DNA from 2 places in the Paenibacillus sp. ClWae2A genome. Region 2 is predicted to be linked to the other one. Evidence: predicted binding sites of a transcription regulator. Region 2 holds the regulator's gene; the other holds the start of a gene.
The links. The regulator LexA, encoded in region 2, represses DNA repair genes until DNA is damaged. The targets are predictions, from matches to a motif close to CGAACATATGTTCG.
Positions count from the first base shown of each region.

Region 1: recA (recombinase RecA) is a predicted target of LexA. The motif match lies at 6,290-6,303, and genes of this name have one in related genera.

Region 1 is NZ_JAULSQ010000002.1:248,535-256,062, forward strand. Features, by position in the region: gene QVE09_RS07170 (dipeptidase) at 1-870, opposite strand, end outside; gene QVE09_RS07175 (stage V sporulation protein S) at 957-1,217, opposite strand; gene QVE09_RS07180 (TIGR00282 family metallophosphoesterase) at 1,335-2,129, opposite strand; gene rny (ribonuclease Y) at 2,284-3,825, opposite strand; gene QVE09_RS07190 (regulatory protein RecX) at 4,136-4,873, opposite strand; gene recA (recombinase RecA) at 5,156-6,220, opposite strand; gene QVE09_RS07200 (competence/damage-inducible protein A) at 6,464-7,528, opposite strand, start outside.
Region 2 is NZ_JAULSQ010000001.1:1,088,000-1,095,527, forward strand. Features, by position in the region: gene QVE09_RS04515 (HAD family hydrolase) at 522-1,313, opposite strand; gene QVE09_RS04520 (hypothetical protein) at 1,342-1,851, opposite strand; gene QVE09_RS04525 (DUF896 domain-containing protein) at 1,977-2,186, opposite strand; gene QVE09_RS04530 (LysM peptidoglycan-binding domain-containing protein) at 2,282-2,659, opposite strand; gene lexA (transcriptional repressor LexA) at 2,957-3,583, shown strand; gene QVE09_RS04540 (aldehyde dehydrogenase) at 3,687-4,988, opposite strand; partial or broken gene QVE09_RS31515 (Ger(x)C family spore germination C-terminal domain-containing protein) at 5,516-6,182, opposite strand; gene QVE09_RS04550 (hypothetical protein) at 6,782-7,195, opposite strand.

The DNA of each region.
Region 1 (7,528 bases), on a different contig from region 2:
CGTCAGTCTCGGATAATGTCCTGAATGTTCAAGTTTCTGAATATACGTTGAAATCCCATCAAAATCAGATCCCATCATCAGATGGTGCTGCCCGCCGAGAGAACAGAATTGCTCAATATGAGGCAGCAGATCTTCTATACGTACCTCACCTTCCTGCTTTACAAACCAGGGTACAAACGTCAGTCCAATCCGCCCTTCCCGGGCAATGATAGCCTGAATCTGATCATCTTTCAGATTACGCACATGGGGACATACGCTATAACTGTTGGAATGGGAGGCGATAAAAGGACGTTTACTCAAGTCAGCCAGTTCCCAGAAACCTTTCTCCGTCAAATGTGACACATCTAACAGCATTCCGATTTCATTACACTGGCGAACCAGTTCTTTCCCTTTTTCGGTCAGACCCGCTCCACGCTTCTCCATTACTCCGTCAGCCGCCCAATTGGCATAATTCCACGTTAGTCCAATAATTCGAACGCCCATCTGATAACATAACTCCAGATAGAACAGGTTGCCCTCCAGGCCATCCACACCCTCCAGTGTGATTAATCCCCACGGACCCTCTGTTTGCCCCACCTGAGCCACCTGTTCACGCCATAACAACGTCTGTGTACCACCAAGCCGCTCCTGACTTCTCTCTACACGTCTACGATAAATCTCCAACTGCCCCATCACATGTTCAAACTTGCCTCTGCCCAGCACTTCGGGTAAATAGATGGCGAACGCCTGCAACCCTACATTCCCCTCTTTCAAACGTTGCAAATTCACATCCAGTTGTGGAGCATCTTGGAATGAAAGAGCAGGCTGCATCAAAATTTTGCTCAGTGCATCACAGTGAAAATCAGCTACACGCCAATCAGACATGGACATCTTAAACCCTCCTCAATATCCTATTGCAAAAAAAACGCAAAAAAACCTGTCTACATCGTAAACAGGTTCAATGCATACTGCATGTATTATCTGGGCTCCACAATCAGCTTAATGGCCGTTCGGTCCTCGCCGTCGATCACAATGTCTGTAAAAGCTGGAATACAAATCAGGTCAACTCCGCTTGGTGCTACAAATCCCCGGGCTATCGCTACCGCTTTAATGGCTTGGTTCAGTGCTCCCGCTCCAATTGCCTGCAGTTCAGCATTTCCACGTTCACGAAGAACCCCTGCAAGAGCGCCGGCTACAGAATTAGGATTGGACTTTGCTGAAACTTTTAATACATCCATGGTAAGTACCTCCCTGGGAATGTTGAAAGTTTGTTTCCACTTACTAGATGTTATTCGCGGGAGGCAAAAAAATTCCTTCTTTTTAGGCGGGTTTCCCTGCAAAATGGGACAATACCCCTATTCCATGCGCCACTCGTCCTCCATCAGACGAATTTTTTCGATGCGTGTTGCCGCACCTGTAGCTTCATCAATTTCAACAAAAACACCATGGAAGTGCCATTTGCCATCATCCACAACAAAACGTACAGGTAGCTGGGTGTAGAACTTACGCAGCACGGCCTCACGCTCCATACCCAATATGCCGTCACGAGGTCCTACCATGCCTGCATCCGTCAAGTAAGCTGTTCCTCCAGGCAAAATCCGATCATCGTTACTCTGTACATGCGTATGTGTACCTACAACGAGAGACGCACGTCCATCCAGATGCCATCCCATGGCAATCTTTTCTGACGTCGCTTCAGCATGCATATCGACCAGAATACATTTATAGTCTTGGCGCAGCTCGTCTACAATCTCATCAGCTACACGGAATGGACAATCCAGAGCAGGCAGGAACGTTCTTCCTTGAAGATTGACAATCGCTAGCTCTTTCCCTTCACCTTTGACAACCGTATACCCTCGTCCTGGTGTGCCTGGTGGAAAGTTCGCTGGACGAATCATGCGGGGCTCATCATCTATAAAATCAAAAATATCCTTATTGTCCCAAGTATGATTACCAAGTGTAATACCATGTACACCCCAGTTGAAAAACTCATTCGCGATTGCACCGGTAATGCCGCGACCTGCTGCCGCATTTTCACCATTCACAATCACTACATGTGGCTTATACTTCGATTTTAGGTACGGTAAATTTTCCTTTAATGCCTTACGTCCCACGTTACCTACAATGTCACCAATAAACAAAACTTTCATTGATTACTGCCTCCTCAATTCCTGCAAAGTCCTCTTGCTTCAAATGTTGAACCTTTGCAGGACTCTATCTCATGCTCCATGATGTGTAGTTGCCTTTTAACAGGCTATCAACAGGAAAAGTGGCCCACTACTGCGGCCACTTTTCCGTAATGCTCTATTTTGCGTATTCAACCGCACGGGTTTCCCGGATGACGGTGACTTTGATGTGACCCGGATAGTCGAGTTCATTCTCAATCATCTTCGTGATGTCACGGGCTAAGCGGAAGGCTTCAGCATCATCGATCTTCTCAGGCTGTACCATAACGCGAACTTCGCGTCCGGCCTGAATGGCGTACGATTTCTCGACACCTTCGAAGGATTCTGAAATTTCTTCCAGCTTCTCCAGTCGTTTGATATACGTTTCCAGCGTTTCGCGGCGTGCGCCTGGTCTTGCTGCGGAGAGCGCATCTGCTGCGCCAACCAACATGGCAATGACCGAAGTCGCTTCGCAATCTCCGTGATGGGACGCGATACTGTTGATTACAACCGGATGTTCTTTGTATTTCTTCGCCAGTTCCACGCCAATTTCGACGTGTGATCCTTCCACTTCGTGATCCAGCGCTTTACCGATGTCATGCAATAGACCTGCACGTCTTGCCAGAGTTACGTCTTCTCCGAGTTCGCCAGCCATCAATCCAGCCAGATAAGCGACTTCCATCGAATGTTTCAAGACGTTCTGACCGTAACTTGTACGGAACTTCAACCGGCCCAAAATTTTGATCAGATCCGGATGCAGACCATGCACGCCCACTTCAAAGGTAGCTTGCTCACCGTATTCACGGATGCGCTCATCCACTTCTTTGCGGGATTTCTCAACCATCTCTTCAATCCGTGCCGGGTGAATACGGCCGTCAGCCACCAGTTTCTCAAGGGCAGTACGGGCGATTTCACGGCGAATCGGGTCAAAGCCCGACAGAATAACAGCTTCTGGCGTATCATCGATAATGAGGTCAATCCCTGTAAGGGTTTCAAGCGCACGGATGTTACGTCCTTCACGACCGATAATCCGGCCTTTCATTTCTTCATTTGGCAGGGTAACAACAGATACCGTTGTTTCCGCTACGTGGTCAGCCGCACAACGTTGGATGGCGAGTGTAATAATCTCGCGGGACTTTTTGTCCGCTTCTTCCTTCGCTTGTTGTTCAATGTCCTTGATCATTTGAGCCGTCTCATGACGAACTTCCTGTTCTACGTTGGACAGTATGATACTGCGTGCGTCTTCCATGGTGAGGTTGGATATACGTTCCAACTCTGTCACCTGGTTTTTGTAAATCATTTCGATCTGCTGCTGAGTCTCATCAATTCGTTTCTCTTTGTTAGCCACTTGCTCTTCTTTACGTTCGAGTGATTCCAATTTTTTATCCAGCGACTCTTCTTTTTGCAACAATCGTCTTTCTTGTCGTTGAATTTCATTCCGACGTTCACGAGTGTCTTTTTCAGCTTCAGCGCGAATGCGATGGATTTCATCCTTCGCCTCCAGCACCGTTTCTTTCTTCAGTGCTTCTGCCTCTTTCTTCGCGTTCTCCACGATTTGTACGGCAGCTTGTTCCGCACTAGAGATTTTAGCCTCTGCAAGAGATTTGCGAATAAAATATCCTACTCCGAACCCAATGAATAGCGCGGCTGCAACGAGAGCGATCGTGATTGCAATTTCCATACTGTTCACCTCCTCGTTGGTTCCTCCAAGGCATTCCTTGGGTCAATTTGCAGTTTTCATACCTTACATATGTTTGGGAATAACGAATACTCACGGCGATCCCCCGCCGATTTTCATTTCACATGTACATGTTTCCACGTACTATTCACTGTTTCCAGTGAACCCATAATTAAGAATGGTATAAATCTTAAGAAACCGAAACCGCTTTTTTGGAAGGAAAAAGGGTTGTCCATTTCTTACAGACTCATGTCCATTTTAGTATTTGACGAAAGAAATTGTCAAGAGAATGCAGTATAGAGACTCCAGTCTGCTAATCCCATAACAACGCTTCCTCATCTTCAGGGTCCCCAGCCTCATCTTCTTCAATTAAACAATTCACGACCCGGCGCACCATATCCATTGAAAAACCACGTCTAATTAAGAAGGGAAGCGTTTTATTTTTCTTCTCTTTGACGTCCCCTTTGACCTGATTCCATTTTTTGCGTCCGGCACTCAAGGCAGTCTCAAATTCCGCATCTGTACTAATACCTTCTAGTGCCTCAACAATGAGATCATTGGCAATGCCCTTTTGACGCAACTCTTGCCTTATCCACAGTTTTCCCTTCCGCTTGCCCTCCATACGCTGTCTTGTCCATTCCTTCGCAAATAGATCGTCATCCACTAATTTCTCCTGCTCAAGTCGATCCAGCGTCTCTTCAATTAATGGTGCAGCAAACTCCTTCTGACGAAGTTTCTGACTTAATTCATGGCGCGTACGTGGCTTATGCTCCAAAAAGCGCAGAGACTGTGCATACGTCCGCTGTCGCTCGTCAGCTACAATGATTTCTTCCAGATCCTTCTTCATAAACGTATTGCCTTGAGTCATCCTGTATTTAATCATCACATCTTCAAGAACCGTAATGGAGTGGATTCCAAAAGTGATTCGATAACGAGCTTGCCTGCTCTTCGTTCGTTCTACACGTGTAATAATAAGTTCTTCGTTGTCCGGAAATTGGGATAGGCCGTCCTCTTCTGCTTCTTCATATAAATCCTCGTCATGTTGATCCATTCAGGTCTCCCCTTTCATAACATTTTCATTCTGACTAAGCCAAACACATCTTCACATAAGACAGAGAACACTAATAATACAAAAGACCGGGAACTCTGCCCGGCCTTTACTCCACAGTTAGCGTGCCAACAGCCCCTGTCCATTGGGACAGGGGCTGTTGGACAGAACGAGTACTCCCACTACAATCCATTATCCAGATTGATCCAAGCTCAATCAGATAAGTTTAAGGAGTCCAGTGGGGAACACCCTCAGGGTCCTCCCTACAAGGGAGGTTTTGAGAGATTACTCGTTGATTTCAAACAGTTCTTGTTCTTCTGCTGCTTCTTTTTGTTGCTCTTCACTAGTTGGCGCAGGAACTGCAGTAACCAAGTTACTGGCTACACGAATTTTTTGTTCAATGATGTCAGCAATATCTTTATGCTCTTTCATGAACTGCTTTGCGTTCTCACGACCTTGTCCTAAACGTTCGCCTTCGTAGGAGTACCATGCACCACTTTTATTAACGATGTCCAGCTCTGTACCAATGTCAATGATACTGCCCTCTCTCGAAATACCCTCGCCATACATGATATCCACTTCCGCTTGTTTAAACGGAGGTGCCACTTTGTTTTTCACAACTTTAATACGAGTACGGTTACCAATCATGTCATTGCCTGATTTGATACTCTCAATACGACGCACATCCAGACGTACTGTAGAATAAAACTTCAGAGCACGACCACCAGGTGTTGTTTCCGGGTTACCAAACATAACGCCGACTTTCTCACGAAGCTGGTTAATGAAGATTGCGATTGTTTTGGATTTGCTGATTGCACCAGACAGTTTACGCAGCGCCTGAGACATCAAACGCGCTTGCAAACCAACGTGTGAATCACCCATTTCGCCTTCAATCTCTGCTTTTGGAACCAATGCGGCTACAGAGTCAATAACGACGATATCTACTGCACCACTGCGTACAAGAGCTTCTGCAATTTCCAGCCCTTGCTCACCCGTATCTGGCTGAGACAGAAGCAATTCATCAATATTAACACCAAGTTTGCTTGCGTATTGTGGGTCAAGAGCATGCTCGGCATCGATAAATGCAGCTTGTCCACCCGCTCTTTGTACTTCAGCGATAGCATGCAATGCTACGGTTGTTTTACCTGAGGATTCAGGTCCATATATTTCAACAATACGGCCTTTAGGCAAGCCGCCTGTTCCTAATGCAATATCCAAAGCCAAGGAACCACTGGGAATAATTTCCACATTCATATGAGTGGACTCACCCAGTTTCATGATGGATCCTTTACCAAATTGCTTCTCTATTTGACGGAGCGCCATATCAAGCGCGGCACGACGGTCTGACAATAAGCTCACACCCTTTACTGTTTATAAGATAATGATACCTTGTTTTAACACGTTTGCCAAGCTTTTTTTCGAACATACATTCGTTTTTTTTGTAAAGGCCGAGGCGCCTCTTCCTCAAGGAAACTTTCCATTAAACAGAAAAAAGAACCGTAAACAAGGCTGTAAAGCCTAATTCTACGGTTCTTCCGTCTTCCTTAATTATACTTGCTTGGAACTGTAAATGCAATCGAAGCTATTAACTAATCAATCTATCGCCACAAGTTTTTGCCATAAGCGATAGAGAATCGTTTTGGCTGAACGAATGCGAACCGTCTCGCGATTACCATTAATACGCAGCTCATGAATTTCCGTCTCTTTTCCACGTTCAGCAAGAGCGATGAAGACAAGTCCGGGTGGCTTGCGTTCCGAATATCCCGGTCCAGCTACACCGGTAACAGCCAAGCCAAAATCAGCATCGCCAATCATGCGGATCTGCTCAGCAAGCACTTTTGCAACCTCAGGACTTACCGCCCCAGGTGCATCTTCACCTTCCAGATAATCATGAGGCACATTCAGCAGCTTTTCTTTAATTTCATTGGAGTAACAAACAATTCCACCTTTGAGCATTGAGGCACTTCCGGGTACAGAGGTCAGACTTTGCATGACAAGCCCTCCTGTACAGCTCTCAGCAGCGCTAAGCGTCAGCCCCATGTCAGACATAATGGTTACAATCGTATACTCTATAGGCACATCCTCGTTCGCGTAGAGATGTTCTGTCAAACGTTCCCGAATCTGAACTTCCATCGTATCCAGCTTCAGCTTCGCCTCTCCCTCACTCGCAGCCTTCGTGGAGACACGTACCGTAACTTCGCCTTCACTCGCGTAAGGAGCAATCGTAGGGTCTGTCTGCGCGTCAATCAGATCCAGTAGTCGATCTTCCAGAGCAGATTCACCAATACCTGCGAATTTGAGCATTCGGGAATAGATTGGCATTTCTTCTGTGAGTACATGCTGGAACAGCCAAGGCTTAACTTCCTGTTCAAACATTGGAATCAACTCTTTAGGCGGTCCAGGCATCACAACATAATGTTTATCATTATCAGAAATCGCATTTCCTGCTGCAAGGCCCGTTTCATTGGCCAGAGGTGTTCCGCCATCAATAACGATCGCCTGACGTCGGTTATTTTCTGTCATATCCACATTACGATCTCTGAAAAAGCTCTCAATTTTGTCCATAGCCATTCGATCTGTATGCAGTTTCCGGTTAAGAACAGCTGCGAGTGCATCCTTGGTCAGATCATCTTGGGTAGGTCCGATGCCACCGGAAAA
Region 2 (7,528 bases):
AGTAAGAGAATTCATGTACAATTCCCATCGTTTCTCCTCTTGTAGAAGACAACAACTCCTTTAACTTCACCCCCATACCAAATAGATAATTGCTAAATGTAAGCGATATTAATTTGATGTATTATGTAGAATCACACAATCCAAGGTGCTTCACATCATTAATTAGCACTTACTAAGTGGTGTGATTTCCAAATCGAATGAAGCTATTTCAAAATATTAAGCGCTTACAATAAACCAAAAATAATAAGCAATAACTCCCTGCTTCATTCAATGAAGTAAGTCAAAAAGAAATTGCTTTAGGACAATCTAAATACTAGTCATACTAGTATTTTATTTATTTTCCAATCCAGCTTCCCCCTAATTTCAATAACTTTTAGCAAAAAATGGAGATCTCATTTAACAAGGTAATTTAGTCAACAAGATCAAATAAAAAAACATTGGAAACTTCAAGAACGACATCATCGTTCATTGAAGTTTCCAATGTTTCAGGGTACTGAGGAAAGATGTTATGGCTGATCTGCTCAGAACTTAGCAATAAGCTGATCTAATTCCGATAAATGCGTTATTTCATGGTCTGGCGCATACGTTTCATTGTTGGTCTTATGCTCACGGTTAATCCAGACGGATTGGATGCCAGATGATAAAGCACCACGAATATCAGTCGTTAACTTGTCCCCAACCATCATGCTCTCTTCGGGTTTAACACCCAGTTTACTCAAAGCATGTTCAAATATCGACGGATCTGGTTTTCCTTTTCCGAAGTTACCCGAGATAATAATCTCATCAAAGAAAGGAGTCAATTCAGGTACACCATCCAACTTCTCTTGTTGCAAAGCTGGACAACCGTTCGTTAACAGCAACAGTTTGTACTTTCCTTGTAACTGACGCAAGGTATCCATCGTTTCTTCGTATACATGAGGTCTGGATCTCCGTTCTACTCCAAACTGCGCAGCAAGTTGTTCAGCAAGATCTTCCCGATCTATACCCAACTTCAACAAGCCACGACGCCAGGATTCTTTACGGTAAACTGGAGCAAGCTGTTCCAACTGACGGAACTCAGGTTGATCCCCACCAGTAAAGTTTGCCCAAAGGCCTTCAAACGGATTGATTCCAATCATTTTGGTAAAAGGAAAGGTTTCATATGATTCATACAGTCCACGTGCCTCATTACGAACAGCTTCTTCAAGTTCTTCTGGTTTAACCCCAGTCTCTTTCGCTGCGATTAGACAAGTCTCATGAAAAGCTTCTCGCACACTACGCTCATCCCACAATAAAGTATCATCTAGGTCGAACAAAATCGCTTTTAACGCCATTCCGATCATCTACCCCTTTATGCAATAATTACTTTTCGACGGTTTCCACGGTGATCTGGTGTGCTTTTGCAAACTTCAGCAAACGTTCTGCAATCGCATCTGTATCGTAACGGTTCAATAACTTGGTAAACACCCATCTTTTCCCGCGACTGTTATGTTCGATAACAACTGTACCTGGTTCAATTCTGAATTTGACAATATCGTCAACCCCGATTGAACGTTCACGATTACCCTTCGTCGTTATAATCCGATTACTGCTAATCTTGATGTATGGTCGGCGAAGCATGAAGATGACTGCCAAAAATACGTAAAGCAGCATCGTCACCCAGTCCCAAGTTGTCATCGGAGCTTGCACAAGGAACGTGCTCATAAACAGATACAAAAAGGCGAGACCGATCAAAAATATAGGGAACAAAAGGCTGCGTCCCTTAAAGACTTCTTCACCTGGTGTACCTGTGATTGGTTGACCACTTTTTTTGCGTTGCTGATTTAACTGCTTGGAATTTTTCTTAACCGTTCTCTCGAACGAACGCGACATGAGAATCCCCCTTATGTGTCTTTGTATCGGCTTACATAACTGTAAACCAACATTTCCCCCTATAAATTGCACACTCAAAATAACAGGAAGAAACCTAAATATCATAATGATATCATTAGGTTTCGTTAGTGTTTGAGTTTGCCTTGGTGGCCTTTGTCATTCTCATCATCAACAATCTCAATGGTATCTAATTGTTGTCTGAAATTACTGCGAATATTACTCAAATAAATCTCTCTTAGCTCGGCACGTTCAGCAAGTTCTTCCTCCGACAATCCAGTGGACTTTTGCTTACGAGCCAATTCGTTAATACGTGCTACCAGACTATCTATATCCAAGCTTGTCCCCTCCAAAAATACAAAGTCATATTAACTTTGCCATGATAAAGGCAGCTTGTCAAGCTGACACGCGTTAACACTCATTGATGTGCATTTTATTCTGCAAATTGCGGTAGAACTAGTACTTGACCCACTTGGATGGAAGTCGTATAAAGTTGATTCACTTTCTTAATTGCTTCTATATAAATACGTGTATCCATATTCGTCGGTTTATGTTCCAAAGAAATACTCCATAATGTTTCCCCTTGTGAAACAGCTATCTTTCCTCCAGGCAAAACATCATTCTCATTGCCAGCAAATACAGTTATAACAGTGCTGCATCCAATAAATATAATCAAAGAGGTAATGGCTACCTTTAACATCCATGAAGAAATCTTGAAACGTTCTAAAACCTTCTTGTAATTCCCTATGTTAGACTTCACCAGTTCCGAATTCATCGGTTCATAAATGCTTTGATAAGTAGAATATCTCATTAAATACCCGCCTCCAAACGTTTGTTCCTATCTGTTGAAATCAATATAACACGAACACTTGTTTTGTTCAATAGATTTTCAGAACAATTGTTCGCTTCTTTTTTGAAGGGGAAATATCTTATTTGAAATCCTTTTGCAAAGGCATTTGCAGTATTATGCTCTGACTTTTGGACAAATTCTGTTCTATAAGTTAAAAAACACTGATTTAATGCTATTTTATTTAGAACTTATGTTTGTACGAACGGAGGTTCTATGTTATAATTTTCCCAAACGTTACTAAAATGGGGTTGATACGGTATGTCGAAGATATCCAGCAGGCAGCAGGCTATTCTGGAGTTTATACGAAATGAAGTCCGGTTGAAGGGGTATCCTCCTTCCGTACGGGAAATTGGGGAAGCTGTTGGACTGGCTTCCAGCTCAACAGTACATGGACATTTGGATCGTTTGGAGAAAAAAGGTTTGATCCGGCGCGATCCTACCAAGCCAAGAGCCATTGAGCTTTTGAGCCAGGAAGAATCTGAGCATTCTCATCAATTTGCTCATAGCGTTGCACGTATTCCTGTCGTTGGTAAGGTTACAGCCGGGGTTCCAATCACTGCAACCGAGAACATTGAAGACTACTTCCCCCTTCCTACACATTATGTAGGCGAACAAAAAGTGTTTATGCTTTCGGTAGTGGGAGATAGTATGGTGGAAGCTGGAATCGTTAATGGGGATTACGTTATTGTCCGTCAACAGCAAACTGCTGATAACGGTGATATCGTTGTTGCAATGACTGAAGACGATGAAGCTACAGTGAAAACGTTCTATAAAGAGAAAGATCATATTCGCCTTCAACCGGAGAATGCGACCTTCGAACCTTTACGTTTGAAACACGTTAGTATTCTGGGTAAAGTCATTGGCCTTTTCCGAGATATTCATTAATATTTAACTTGAGTAACAAAACTAGATGCAATGAAATACAAAAGAGGTTGTCCTGATGAACAAGACAACCTCTTTTGTATTTTTATATTGTTTTAACTGCTAATTATTCACTGCGTTTCAGAACACTCTTGTGATGCGAGAACACATCAAAGCTCTGTTGTCCGTGATATGAGCCCATGCCGCTCTCTCCTACACCACCAAACGGGAGATAGTGTGAAGTCATATGAGAAAGTGTGTCATTAATACATCCCCCACCGAAGGATACTTGATTCAGAACCTGTTCCTGCAGTTGCTCATCCTGTGTGAAGAGATATAGCGCCAATGGTTTTGGCCGGCGAACAATCTCATCTAGCATGGGGTTCAGGTCACTGTACGTAAATACAGGAAGAATGGGACCAAAGATCTCTTCTTGCATGACAGATGACTCCCAGTTCACATCTCCAATTACCGTCGGCTCAATCAGCAACTGCTCACGTACAGAACGTCCACCTATTAGCGTTTTGCCATCTGTGAGGAATTTCGACAACCGATCAAAGTTACGCGCATTAACAATATGCGGGAAATCAGCGTTCTGTAACACATCATCCCCAAATTTATCTTTGATCTCTGCGCCAATCATATCGATCAGTTCATCATGAACTTGTTCATGCACAAGCAAGTAATCCGGAGCAACGCATGTTTGCCCCGCATTCAGGAACTTACCACGAACAATACGCTGGGCCACCAGCTTCAGATCTGCATCACTGTGCACAATAGCAGGACTCTTGCCCCCTAGCTCCAGGGTTACAGGAGTCAAATGCTCCGCAGCTGCCTTCATAACGATGCGACCAACACCCGTGCTTCCTGTGAAAAAAATATAATCAAACTTCTCTTTCAACAATGCTGTGCTAGCTTCGACTTCTCCTTCCATAACTGCGATATACTCTTGAGGGAAGATCTCCTGAATCAGATCATATGTCAGACGAGATACCGCTGGTGTTAATTCAGAAGGCTTGATAACTGCACAGTTACCAGCTGCAATTGCTCCAATCAGTGGACCAAAGGCCAGTTGGAAAGGATAGTTCCAAGGTGCAATAATAAGAGCCACACCGTATGGTTCAGGGTAAATGGTGCTCACCCCATCCGGCATAGCCGAATTAGTTGGAACTTGTTTTGGTGCAGCCCATTCCTGCAGGTGTTCTAATGCAAAATCCAGTTCACCTAAAACAATGCGAATCTCTGAACTGTAAGCTTCTGCCTCGGATTTGTTTAGATCCGCCCGAAGTGCGTCTTGAATCCGCTGCTGATACTTTTCAATTCCTTTTCTAAGCTGTTGAAGCGCATTAATCCGATAATCGATATTTTTAGTTTGTCCTGTATAAAAAAATGTACGTTGTTCTGTCACCAGTTGTTTTGCCTGATCCATATTAACATCTCCAATTAATTATCTAAAATTAAATTGCTAAAAATTTAATTAAAGTATACCTCTTCTATATGAAACTTTCAACATACAATTGAAACATTGATTTTCATGTAATTTGAAACATGATTGGAATTTTGAAAGTGTGAAAGCAAATACTCCCGCCTATTTCTTAGCTATCAAATTTCTAAGGAAGCTTGATTTAAATCTTTTGCTTTCGACAGTTTAATGTACTGTAGAAAGAATTCTATTTTCAGTTTCTTTTTCAGATAAATGACAATGATTTTGCGCTTACATGAATTGATACAATTCTTCAGATGGAGAGATTTTACCACTCAAAAAACTCTCCTTTCATAAATCAAAAAGGGCTTTACGTTTGGGTAGGAGTGAGAGAAGTAATGACCAGCATCCTGTGGACCAAAGAGCAAAAAATGATAACTTTTATGGCTACTGCAATCGATTTTTTTCGCTATATGTTGCCAATATCAAATGGAGTCAACGGATTTAGATTTTTTATCTGTTGACTTCTTCTGCTAGTAAGCATTTTTTTTGAGCATTTTCCCCTGTTCTTGTTTATCAGTAACATTTTCCTTAAAATATAATTCATTTAACACATTAATTTTTACATTAATATGCTGTGTCAGTTTAGGAAACAAAATAGTTTTCCAGGCATTCACCTGTTTTTCCGTTAAGTAGGGCCGGTATATCATGCCCACGCCAAGGATATCCGAACCATACGATTGTATCTTTTTAGCCGTCTGATTAAATTGAAGTTCTAATTTCTCTTGCAAATCTTTCTCTATAGTGGCGTTTGGATTTTCCTTCAGGACTCTCTGTAATGAGAACATTCAGCTTAATGAGTGTATACCGTTTTGGAATCTGCCCACTCCAAGTAGGTTGATGTTTTATTTGGGCATTATTGATGAGAACGCTGGTGTTTTTTGCAATCTCAATTGTTCCTCCCTTATATTTACCTTTAAATAAGTTAAAAAGTAGTGTTTCTTCCTGGTTAAGCGTGCCTGCCATGTGATCTTTGCGCATTATAGCCGTTCCTTTGAAGGTGAACAAGGTTCTTTCCCCATTTTTTAGCATCGGTAGCACCATATCTTCTGTGTAAGAATTCAAGTTTTGAAGGGCCTCCCAAATCCGTACAATGGATTGATTAGGTGTCCATCCTGCATCCTTGGCTGAAAAAATCATAGGACGATATTTCCGGTGTGAGCGAGATTTGATGATACAGATCTCGTAGTCAAAAGATTAAACACCATCTGTGTGACGATCCCAAAATACAAAAAAGCTCATCTTCTGGAAGATTGGACTTATAACTTAGTTGTTATCCCTTTTGTTAATTTACTATTTCACAACTATTCTCATTTGAATGGGTGATGTTCTTTCTAATACCCGATATCTCTCAATTGCTTCAGTTGCAACACCTTCAGCATTAGGAATACAGTAACCGTTCTCTCGACATGTACCATCATCTCTTACCAGAAGTTTTCCCATCATTCCTACAGCTACCCATTTGGACGCTCCAACCGAGAAACCTAGGTCTGTGAAGGATCATGGATTGATTAAAGCTGTTTTCAATGTGCGTGATGGGACTGTAGCCTCCCCGTTTCCATCTTTTCATGGACGCTCTCCTCATTTCATTTAGTGTATCTGAGGTGGCTTCGAGTGTCCAATTGGATTAGGGAGCTTCAAAGACATAATGGGGTTCTTAATAAATACATCATGCAAATTCTGCAGAATATGAAGTTTAAAGCTTACATTCTAAAATATTCGTATGGCTGGGGGTAGCGTCAATTTTTGTGTAGTAAGATTATCCAACGGAACGTTGTTGGGACTGCAGGCATAGTCAAATAAGGGTAGGTAAGGAATGTAACCGTGCTGAACAACTCCAAGCTGTTATCAGCACCAGCGGAGCCTTCCAATTCCGTCAGCAGGTTAGGCACTCTCCTGAATAGACCGTTAATTTTAAGGTACTTCACATAATCAATGGTTTGATGCAGATCTGCCTTCTCCATACTTCCAAAAACATTAAAATCTCTGAGGAACTCATCGAACTTATCCCTCAAATCGATGACCAAGGAGCACTTCGAAGCTCCACCCTCCAGCTTCGTTGTTAACTTTACCACATACGTACTCTCCGTATAGGACAGATGATTTCCATATAAAAGCTCGATCTTCCATAATGCCTCAACCGTATTTGGCATCTCGCTGACCTGCACATCCGGCGCAAACTATCAAGCCCCTAGAAAAGAAAAAAGACGACCCACTAATCCGAGTCGGCTTCATTCCAACTGAATGCAAGTTTAAAAAATCACGAAACGACCCAAAACAGCTCCGTCAAAATATACCCCGAAAATGAAGGGGAACTAGAGAAGCTGAAGAACAACTGGATCGGACAAACTTCATGAATAAGCATAAATCTTCATAATAAACAGAAAAGTTTCAGCGTTAAGTACACAAGTAGATCTTATATAAACTCGAAGTCATAGCTCACGTTTTTAAAACTTGATGATATGAACAAACACTCTAAACAGCGA